DNA from 2 places in the Streptomyces sp. NPDC004111 genome. Region 2 is predicted to be linked to the other one. Evidence: riboswitches for the same ligand, from Rfam matches in the RefSeq annotation. Region 2 holds a riboswitch; the other holds the start of a gene.
The links. A riboswitch is a leader RNA that binds a small molecule or an ion and turns the genes downstream of it on or off. The one in region 2 is predicted to bind cobalamin.
Positions count from the first base shown of each region.

Region 1: it holds a riboswitch for cobalamin, as region 2 does, so the genes downstream of both, ACFYVL_RS03835 (FecCD family ABC transporter permease) here and ACFYVL_RS07750 (prenyltransferase/squalene oxidase repeat-containing protein) in region 2, are expected to answer to the same signal.

Region 1 covers NZ_JBIAMU010000001.1:857,733-863,049, forward strand. Annotated here, with positions in the region: gene ACFYVL_RS03820 (SRPBCC family protein) at 1-319, shown strand, start outside; gene ACFYVL_RS03825 (ABC transporter substrate-binding protein) at 465-1,502, opposite strand; gene ACFYVL_RS03830 (ABC transporter ATP-binding protein) at 1,635-2,492, opposite strand; gene ACFYVL_RS03835 (FecCD family ABC transporter permease) at 2,492-3,520, opposite strand; cobalamin riboswitch at 3,717-3,862, opposite strand; gene ACFYVL_RS03840 (DUF6461 domain-containing protein) at 3,947-4,585, shown strand; gene sigJ (RNA polymerase sigma factor SigJ) at 4,613-5,317, shown strand, end outside.
Region 2 covers NZ_JBIAMU010000003.1:159,592-164,908, forward strand. Annotated here, with positions in the region: gene ACFYVL_RS07745 (hypothetical protein) at 1-766, opposite strand, end outside; cobalamin riboswitch at 915-989, opposite strand; cobalamin riboswitch at 1,053-1,199, shown strand; gene ACFYVL_RS07750 (prenyltransferase/squalene oxidase repeat-containing protein) at 1,386-4,391, shown strand; gene ACFYVL_RS07755 (hypothetical protein) at 4,454-5,317, shown strand, end outside.

The sequences.
Region 1 (5,317 bases), on a different contig from region 2:
CTGGACCATCGGCTGGTTCCGCGAGCGGATCACCGCCTACCACCCGCCGTACGACTTCGACTACACCGTCGAGCGCAGCTTCCCGCCCGCCCGGCACGAGCTGGGGCGGATGACCTTCGCCGAGGTCGAGGGCGGCACCGAGGTCCTCTGGACGACCGCCTTCGAGGTGCCGCTGCCGCTCGTCGGGAAGGCCTTCGCCCGCTCGGTCGCACGGCCCCTGATCGCCCGCGCCTTCGGCAGCATCCTCGCCGCGGCGGACGAGGCGCTCACCGCCGGACGGGCGGCGGGCCCGACGGCCGCCCGGCGGACCGGGCGCTAGCGCGCCGGCCCGGCCGACAACCCGGCGGACCTGCGGACCGGTCGACAACCCGGCGGACCTGCGGACCGGCCGACAGCCCGGCGGACAGCGTGGCGGGGCGGCCGACAGCCCGGCCGACAGCGTGGGGCGGCTGGCCGGGCGGCGGTCAGCGTGCGGCGAAGCCCCTGAGGTCGTCCGCGAGGGAGGCGATGGCCGCCGGGTTGCGCGGGCTCTCGACCAGTTCCGCGTAGTCGAGGACGACGATCCGGTCGTTCTTCACGGCCGACACATTGGCCAGCGGCGGGTACGACGTCAGGAACTTCCGCTTCTGCTCGGCACTCGTGTCCCCGTAGTTGTTGATCACGATCACCTCGGGGTCGCGCGCCACGACGGTCTCCCAGCCCACCGTCGCCCAGCTGTCCTTGAGGTCCTTCATCACGTGGTCGCCGCCCGCCCTGGTGATGATGTCGTGCGGGGCGGCGTAGAGGCCCGAGGTGAACGGCTTGTCCTCGCCGCCGTCGTAGAGGAAGACGCGCGGCCGGTCCTTGCCCTTCAACGCCCTGGCCTCCGCGTCCGCGACCTGCTTGCGGAACTTCGCCACCAGGGCCTCGGCCCGCTCCTCCACGTCGAAGACCTTCCCCAGGTTCCGCAGGTCGGTGTAGAGCGCGTCGAGCGGCGGCATGACGCCGCGCGCCGTGCCGCGTCCGTTGCGGCACGACTCGCTCAGCAGGTACGAGTCGACGCCCACCTTGGCGAGCGCGGCCGGGGTGAAGCCCTCGCCCTCGTTGAAGCCGTAGTTCCAGCCCGCGAAGACCAGGTCGGCGCGGGCGTCCAGGACCAGCTCCTTGTTGATCGTCTTCTTCGAGAGCCACTTGGCCTTCTGGTAGCCGTCCTTCCAGGGAACGGAGCTGAGGTCCCCCTTGTCCTCCGGCATCACGAAGCCCGCCATCCGGTCGGCCAGCCCCAGCGCGAACATGATCTCGGTGATGCCCACGTCATTGGTCACCACGCGCTGCGGGGCCTTGTCGAACTGCTTTCGCTGCCCGCAGTTGTCGACGGTCACGGGGTAGTGGCTGCCGGCCGCGGCCTTGTCGGCGGCCCTGGGGGCGACGTCCGCACCGCAGCCGGTGAGGAGGAGGGAGGTGGTGAGAGCGACCGCGAGAGCGGCGGGGCGTACGGGGTTCAGGGGACGGTGGTGACGCATGACGTGCGACGGCTCCTTCAGGAGTGGGCGTGGGGGACGGAGTGACAGCGGGCAGGACGGACGGAGGGACGTAAGGAGGGACGTGCGGGACGCGGGCGCCAAGGGAGCGCTGTCGTCACGGGAGCGCCGTCGTCACGGGAGTGGAGTCGTCACGGAGGCGGAGGGCGCCGGCGCCGCGGAACCGGAGGCCGGGCATTTGGTCGGCCGGTCCACCACCGCCCTCGTCGTCAGCCGGTCGAAGAGCAGCTGCACCGCGCCCGTCTCCGGATGCCGCACCCGGTGCGCCCGTACGCCGAAGACGTCCGCCAGCAGCTCCTGCGTCAGCACCTCGTGCGGCGGCCCGTCGGCGACGATCCGGCCGCCCGCGACGACGTACAGCAGATCGCAGTGCAGGGCAGCGAGGTTGAGGTCGTGCAGGGCGGTGAGCACGGTTGTCCCGCTGTCCCCGACCAGCGCCAGGACCTCCAGCTGCTGGGCGATGTCGAGGTGGTTGGTCGGCTCGTCCAGGACGAGCACCTTCGGCTGCTGGGCGAGCGCGCGGGCGATCAGCACCCGCTGCTTCTCGCCGCCGGAGAGGGTCAGGAAGCCGCGGTCCGCGAGCCGGTCCGCCCCCACCCGTTCCAGCGCCTCCGCACACACCCGCCGGTCCTCCGCGGTGGCCCTGGCCACCGACCGCTGGTGCGGCAGCCGTCCCATCGCCACCACCTCGGCCACCGTGAAGTCGAACTCGGTGACCGCCTCCTGCGGCAGCGCGGCCAGCCGCCTGGCGCCCTCCCGCGCGCTCAGCCCCGACAGGTCGTCGCCGTCGAGCCGGACTGTGCCGGCCGAGGGGCGCAGCGCCCGGTACACGCACCGCAACAGGGTGGACTTGCCACTGCCGTTGGGTCCGACCAGCCCGACGACCTGTCCGTCGGCCGCCCGCAGCGTGATGTCCGCCACCAGCCTCGCCCCGCCGATCTCGACCGACAGGTCCTCGACGTCGACCCTCATCAGGCACCCCCGAAGGTGTAGGAACGGCGCCGCATCAGCAGCACGAAGCACGGCACGCCGACGGCCGCCGTGAGCACGCCCAAAGGCAGTTCGACGGGGGCGAGCACCACCCGCGAGAGCACGTCCACCCAGATCAGCAGCACGGCGCCGGCGAGCGGCGCGACGGCCAGCAGCTTGCGGTGGTCCGCGCCGACCAGCATCCGTACCGCGTGCGGGACCATCAGCCCGACGAACCCGATCGCCCCGCTGACCGCGACCACCGCGCCCGTCACGGCCGCCGACACCAGGAACAGCTCCTTGCGCAGCCGCTCCGGGTCCACGCCCAGCGCCGCCGCCGTCTCGTCGCCCATGGCCAGCGCGTTGAGCCTGCGCGCCGACCAGCCGAGGTGGACGAGCCCGCCGAGCACGGCGCCCGCCGCGACCGGTACGGAGGCCCAGTTGGCCCCGCCGAGACTGCCGAGCAGCCACATCATCGCGGAACGGGCCGCCTCGCCCCGCTCGGCGGCGAACACCATGAAGGTGGTGACGGCCGAGAACCCGTAGTACATCGCCGTCCCGGTCAGCACCAGCCGGAGCGGTGTCAGCCCGCGCGGCGTCCGCGCGACCGCGTACACCAGCACCATCGCCAGCAGCGCCGACACGAACGCGGCGCCCGACAGCGCCCACACCCCGAGCGCCCCGAACGCCCCGAAGATCAGTACCGCGTTGGCGCCGACGGCGGCGCCCGAGGAGATGCCCAGCACGAACGGATCGGCCAGCGCGTTGCGCACCATCGCCTGCACCGCGACCCCGATGGCGGACAGCCCCGCCCCGACCACGGCCGCCAGCACGGCGCGCGGGAAGCGCAGCTCCCAGACGATCGTGTACGCGGGCACCTCCTCCGGCGCGATGCGGCCACCGCTCAGCCCTGCCCACAGATAGCGCAGCACCTCGTCCCAGGAGAGCCCGGAGGCCCCGATCCCGGCCCCGCAGACGAGGGAGACCAGCAGCGCGCCGCCCAGCCCTCCGAGCAGCAGCGGCAGCGGCACCCGCCGGGAGTGCGCGGGCGGTCCGGCCGACCCGGGGTCGGGTCCGGAACCGGAATCGGCTCCGGTCGTGCGTATCGGGGACGACGTGGCCACAGGCGGGGATCGCTTTCGCCTCGGGCCGTGCACGTACGCAACCCAAGGGGCGGCCCGGACGCCGGGCGCCGGAACAGCACCTCATCGCAGTCCACGGCGAATTGACAGGAGCCTTCACCGCCACGGGTGATCGGGCTTACGGAGCCACCTGGGCTCCGCCTTACCGTTGCGGGTCAGCGCCGGACTTCGACCGGACTTCCCCCGTGGGGCGCTTGCAGCTTAACCGGTACGGCGCGGGGGCCCTCCGGCGGCTGCGGGCGCCGGAACGGCTTCGCCCGGTGGGACGGCGGGGCCGCGCACGGCGTTGTCGGTGGTGGCTGCGATGCTGGGGGCATGACCGACAGCACCGTTCCCACCACGACCGCCGCCGACTTCGCCTGGATCAGGGAGCAGTACGCGTCCCTGCTGGAGGCGTACTGCGTCACGCTGGTCGAGGCGATCACCCCCGAAGAGCTGCTCCGGGCGCTCGGCGCGGAGCCCGGGGAGCGGACGACGGGCGTGGAGGATCTGTGCGAACCCTCCTACGACGTATGGGACATGGAGGACGGCGAGCGGCTGCTCGTGGCGGCGGCCCCGGTCGGCGACTGGTCGCTGATGGTCGAGTACAACGGCTTCCTGGGCATCACCGACGAGGTCGCGCTCCCGCTGTCGCGCGGACGCACGGTGGTCTCGCACTTCCGCAACATCAACGCGGTGGACCACTTCAAGTGGTACCGGGACGGCACCACCCGCCTCCACTTCGAGCCGCTCTTCCCCCACCAGCGCGACGGCAGCCACCCCGACGAACTCCTCACCGCCATGCGGGAGTCCGGCTTCGACCTCAGCGACGCCGAGGACCGCCCCCGTCGCGGGCACACCGAAGCGGCCTTCGCCCTCGCACAGCGCATCACCGGCGTGGCCCCGACCCCGCTGCTGTTCGCCGGGGCGGAGTTCGTCGGCGGACTCGCGCAGCCGCCCCGCTCGTCCCGCTGAGCGGCCCGGCCTGGCATGCTGCGGGGTATGACCACGAAGGAAGCTGAAGCTGTCGCGGAGTTCGAGGCGCACCGGTCACGGCTCTTCTCGCTCGCGTACCGGATGCTGGGGTCCGCGAGCGAGGCCGAGGACATCGTGCAGGACACCTATCTGCGCTGGAGCGCGGCCGACGCCTCCGCCGTCCGTACGCCGGCCGCCTGGCTGACCAAGGTCATGACCAACCTCTGCATCAACCACCTCACCTCCGCCCGCGCCCGGCGCGAACGGTACGTCGGGCCCTGGCTCCCCGAGCCCGTGCTCACCGGCGCGGCGGCCGGCCACGGCGGTGCCGACCGGCTCGGCCCGCTGGAGACCGCCGAGCAGCGCGAGTCGGTGACGTTCGCCCTGCTCACCCTGATGGAGCGGCTCACTCCGGCCGAGCGCGCGGTGTTCGTCCTGCGCGAGGCGTTCGGGCACAGCCACCGGGAGATCGCCGAGGCGGTCGGTGTCGAGGAGGCCCACTCCCGGCAGCTGCTGCGCCGGGCACAGACCCAACTCGGCCACCCCCGAAGGCACTTCGAGGTCGACGAGCAGCAGCGGAAGAAGCTGGTCGAGCGGTTCTTCGCGGCCACGGTCGAGGGGGACATGGCCGGGCTTGAGGCGCTCCTCGCCGACGACGTGATCGCCTGGGCCGACGGCGGCGGCAAGGTGACCGCGGCCCGCAGGCCGATCCTCGGCCGGGACAAGGTGGTC
Region 2 (5,317 bases):
CGGGGTCGGTGTTCGGCACTCCCGAGACGCACAGGGCGGCCATGGACGCACCGGTCATGTCGATGTCGCTCGGGGAGTTCAGGGCGGCCGGGTCTCCCTCGGCCTTGCTGAAGGTCCAGCCGCCGTCGTTGTGCTGGTTGGCCCGGATACGGGTGACGAGCGCGTCCAGCAGTGCCTTGGGTGTCCGCTGGCCGCCGGCCTGCGTCCTGGTACCGCCGAGGGCCAGGGCGGCGAAGACGGTGCCGTTGTAGAGGTTCGGTGAGCCGAAGTAGCCGGGGGACGCGGTCTGCCAGTGGCCGTAGACGTCGGCGATCAGGTTGCGGGAGGCGGACACGCGGGCCGGGTCGATGCCCGCCGCGTACGCGTTGAGGGCGCCGCGTTCGTAGTCCGTGACGACGGGGGTCGCGGACGGCCAGCCCGGGGTGGCCAGGAGGTCGCGGTAGACGGTGCGGGCGTTCTTGGAGGTGTCGCCGCCGGGGGTGACGTCGACGGCGGCGGTGCCCGCCGCCGCGAAGGCGCTGAACGCCCACTCGTGGGAGAGCCCGGAGCCGGCGTACGAACCGTCCGCGCCCTGAAGCGACTTGAGGTAGCCGACGCCGTTGGCCTTGGAGGTGGCGATCTGCGCGGGTGTCGCGGTCGCGGCGGCCGGCAGCACGGTGAGGGCGAACGCGCCGAGGGCGGCGACGGGCACGACGAGGGCCGCCCTACGGGATCGACGCGCGGGCGAGGAGGGCGTGTTCGGTCTGCCGGACGTGCTGGCGGACATGGCGGTACGAGAACGGGACATGACTGCTCCTGAGGTGGAGGACGCCGGGCATGCACGTCCCCGCCGCGGCACCCGTCGGGGCCCTCGGGAATGTCCTGACCGCCGTCCGTTCGCGAGGTACAGCTGTACGTGATGTGGCCTGCCACCTGGGCATTCGGGCTCGGAACGGCTGCTTCCGTTCCACACCGCTGCGCGTCAGCCCCGGATTCGCACCGGGTTCCCCCACGTGGCGGAGCAGGACGTTACACGAACTCCGCAACTTCCAGGGAACCTTGACGTGCCCACGCGGCCCGTGCTTCACTCCGGCTGCTATTCGCTCAGGAGAGCGGGGGAAGCCGGTCGAATCCCGGCGCTGACCCGCAACCGTGGACCCACCGTGCCGCAGGCATGCCGTGGGTGAGCCGGAATGCCCGCCCCTGGGTCATGAACGAGACGCCGTCGCGGACTACGGCGTGGTTCGACTGGTCCTTCCTGGGCGTTCCTCGCCTCCCGGACCTCTTTCGCCACGCATGTGCCCGCTCGGCCGACACGAGGGGCCGCAGTGGGGACCGCAGCAGAGCCAGGACGCCGATTCACGTACCGCCGTGGCCGGTTGGCGCGCACGCCCGGGTCAGGGCCGGTGCCGCGCGGCCCGTTCCTGTCCGCCTTCGCATCGACGCTCCTGGCGGCCGTCCTCGTGCTGGTCGGCGGCGCCGTGTACGTCACCGGCACGTCCTCGGCCGCTTCCGCCGACCCGGTCGAGAAGTGCACGGCGACCACCGGCGCGATCGTCGTGGTGGACTTCCGCCCCTGGAAGGGGAAGGTCGTCCGCGGCTGCGGCGTCGACTCGGCCACCGGGTACGACCTGTTGCACGCTGCCGGGTTCAGCACCGTCGGCACCAAGAAGGACGGCCCCGCCTTCATCTGCCGCCTCGGTCACGCGGAGAACGAGTCCGGCACCCAGTTCCCGACCCCGCGGGACGAGCCGTGCGAGGTCACCCCGCAGGCCACCGCGTACTGGTCGTACTGGCACGCCTCGCAGGGCGAGAAGACCTGGAAGTACAGCCAGTACGGGGCCATGGCCCGCACGCCTCGGCCTGGCGACGTCGACGCGTGGGTGTTCGGCGGCACCGACATCGGGGGGACGACGGGGCAGCCCTCGTTCACTCCGGACGAGGTCCGCGCCAAGGGCGGCGGTACGGTGCCGCCGGACCCCGCGGACCCGCCCGCGCCCACCGTTCCGCCGGGCCGGGTCGCCGTGGAGCCGGCCGTGAAGTGGCTCAAGGGCAGGCTCACCGACGGCGAGCGCGTCGTGGAGGAGGGCGCCGAGGAGCCGAACACCGGGTTCACCACGGAGGTCGCCCTGGCGCTGGCCTCCGCACAGCCCAAGGACACCGACCTGGACAAGGTCGTCGCGTTCCTGGCGAGGAACACCGACGCCTACGCCTACCCGGCGGGCACCGGCCGTGCTCCCGACACCAACGCCGCCGCCCGGCTGGCCCTGCTGGCAGTGAGCACCGGGCGCGACCCACGCGCCTTCGCGGACCACGACCTGGCCGGCGACCTGGTGAAGCACCTGTGCACGGCGGGCCCCGACTCCGGTACCCCCACGCCCGGCTGCACCGCCAAGGGCGACTTCCCGAACGCCGGGTACACCGACGGGCAGGCCCTCGGCCTTCTCGCCGTGAAGCGGGCCGGTATCGCCCCGCCCACCGACGCGGTCAAGCGGATCCTGGACATGCAGTGCGAGAGCGGCGGGTTCACCAGCATCCTGATCCGCCCCGGCCAGAACTGCGAACCCGAGCCGTGGACCACCGGCCAGGTGCTGCCGGCGCTCCGGGCGGTCGGCGGCCAGGACGGCGCCGTGGCGAAGGCCCGCTCGTACCTGAAGCGGACCCAGCTCAAGGAGGGCGGCTTCCCGGCCGCCACCGGCCTGACGGACGGCAGTCCCTTCACCACCGCGGTCGCGGCGCAGGCCCTGCGCGCGCTGGGCGACACGGCGTACGCGGACGCCGCGCTGGCCTGGTTGTCGCGGCAGCAGCTCACCGACGGCGGCATCGGCTTCGACGGCGGGGAGACCTCCGAGATCCACCCGACGGTGCACGCCGTGTTCGCCGCGCGGAGCACGAGTCTGGCGACCCTGCCGGAGAAGGCCGAACCGCCGGTGGTCCCGCCGGTCGACCCGCCCGCGGGTGAGGGACCGGACCTGAAGAAGGGTGTCGGCTACCTCACCGCCCCCGCCCGCCTCAGCCGCGGCCAGTACTACGCCGCGGACCCGGTCAGCGGCCGGGCCGACTTCGGGCTGACCATCGACGGTGCGTACGCGCTCGCCGCGACCGGCCTCGACAACGCGAAGCTGCGCGGCATCGTCGACTTCCTCGACAAGGGCGGCAAGGACGCGGCGGGCCGCACGGTCCACGACTGGACCGCGATCGGCACGAAGTACGCGGGCGGCGGTTCGATCGGCAAGACGGCACTGCTGGCACAGTCCGTCGGCCGCGACCCGCGCGCCTTCGGCGGCAAGGACCTGATCGCCGCACTCGGCGGATCCGTCTGCGCCGCACCGAGCACCCTGCCGGACCGCAGTTGCGCGGCCAAGGGCGCCTACGCCTACGCCCCTTCCGTGTTCGCCCAGTCGCTGGGCATCATGGCGCAGCTCAGGGCGGGCGAGAGTGCGGCGGCGCGGGCGCCGATCGCCTATCTCACGAGCCTCCAGCACCCCTCGGGTGCGTGGCCGAGCCTCGTACCGGCGACGGGCGACTCGGACGTGGACTCCACCGCGATGGCCGCGATGACTCTGGATCTGGTCGGCGGCACAGCGTCAAGGACCGCTGTCGACAAGGCACTTGCCTGGATCGCGGCGCAGCAGCTGCCCGACGGCGGCTTCCCCGGCGCGGCGGGCAACTCGGTCAACTCGGCCGCGCTCGCGGTGCAGGGACTCTCCCTGGACGCGGCCAAGTACAGCACCCGGATCGCCAAGGCCCGCGCGTTCCTCGCCGGACAGCAGAACACGGACGGCGGTTTCAACGTCGCGAAGGAAGGCCAGAAGGGCTCGGACCTGCGGGCATCGACGCAGGCCGTGGGCGGCACGACGGGTGTCTCCTTCGCCAGGCTCAACCGCGATCTGACCGGCACCGGCCCGCAGCCCCCGGGCGAGAGCGCGGGCGGGAACTCCGTGGGCGGCGCGACGGCAGGCGGCGCGACTGCCGGTGGCCCGACTGCCGGTGGCGCCACCACGGGCACCGGCACCACCGGCAGTGCCTCCACCGGTACGGCGACGGACGGCGGCGCCCACTCCGGAGGCACCGGCATCGTCACCCCCGGAGAGAGCTCAGGAGAGACCTCCGGCGACGCGGGCGACACGTCCGGCACGGGCGGCACGGGCGGCACGGGCGGCATCGTCGACACCACCACCGGTGGCGGCACCACCGCCGCGGGCGGGACCGGCGACGGCGCCACGGGCGGCATCGTCAGCGCCGGGGACACCTCCGGCACCGGCGCCGCCGGCGGTGGCCTCCTCGCGTCCACGGGTGCGCGGATCGGCGCGCTGTCGGCAGCCGCGGCCCTCCTGGTGGCGGGCGGCTGGGCACTCACCCTCGCCACCCGCAGAGGCCGCACCGCACGCACGGGAGGAACCGAGCGATGACCCTCCGCACACACACGAGGAACCCAGCGACGACCCTCCGCGCACACAGGAGCAACCCAGCGATGAGCCTGCGTCCACTCGCCCGCGCCCTCTCCCGCACGGCGACGGCACTGGGTCTGACGGTGGCCGCGTTCGCCGCCACCGCGAGCCCCGCGCACGCGCTCCCGCAGCCCATGAGCCAGTGCACGACCTCCTCGGGAGCCGTGCTGGCCGTGGACTTCAGCCGCTGGGGCGGCCCCATCTACCGTTCCTGCGGCACCACCCCCACCACGGGCTACGAGCTGCTCAACCAGGGCGGCTGGGCCACCACAGGCACCGGCCATGACGGGCCCGCTTTCATCTGCCGGATCGGGTACAGCGGGTACCGGGGCGGCAAGCAGTTCCCGCCACCGGAGCAGGACGACTGCGTACTGACCCCGCCCGCCTCCGCCTACTGGTCGTACTGGCACGCCAACCCCGGCCAGAACACCTGGGAGTACAGCCAGCTCGGCGCCATGCTCTACCGGCCGCGCCCCGGCAGCGTCGACCTGTGGATCTTCGGCGGCACCGACATCGAGGGCACCCGGGGCCGCCCCAAGGTCACCCCCGACCAGCTCCGCGCCAGGAACACCCGGCCGACCGGCAGCAAGCCGGCACCGAAGGACACCAGGACCGCGAAGCCGCTGCCCCCGAACGTGAACACCGGACCGGCTCCGTTGAACCCACCGGCCGCCCCCGCACCGCCGCCGGCCGCTCCCCCGGCGCACCGGGAGACCCCGCGGGCGGGCGGGCCAGGACCGGAAACCGCACCGGAGAACCCGGCCACCCCGTCGGCGCACGCCACACCGACGGCAACAGCACCCACCACCTCCCCTCCCGCCCCGACCCCCACGGGCACGCCCGCAGGGGATCACTCGAAGGCGGGTCTCCTGGCGGCCTCCGGGCCG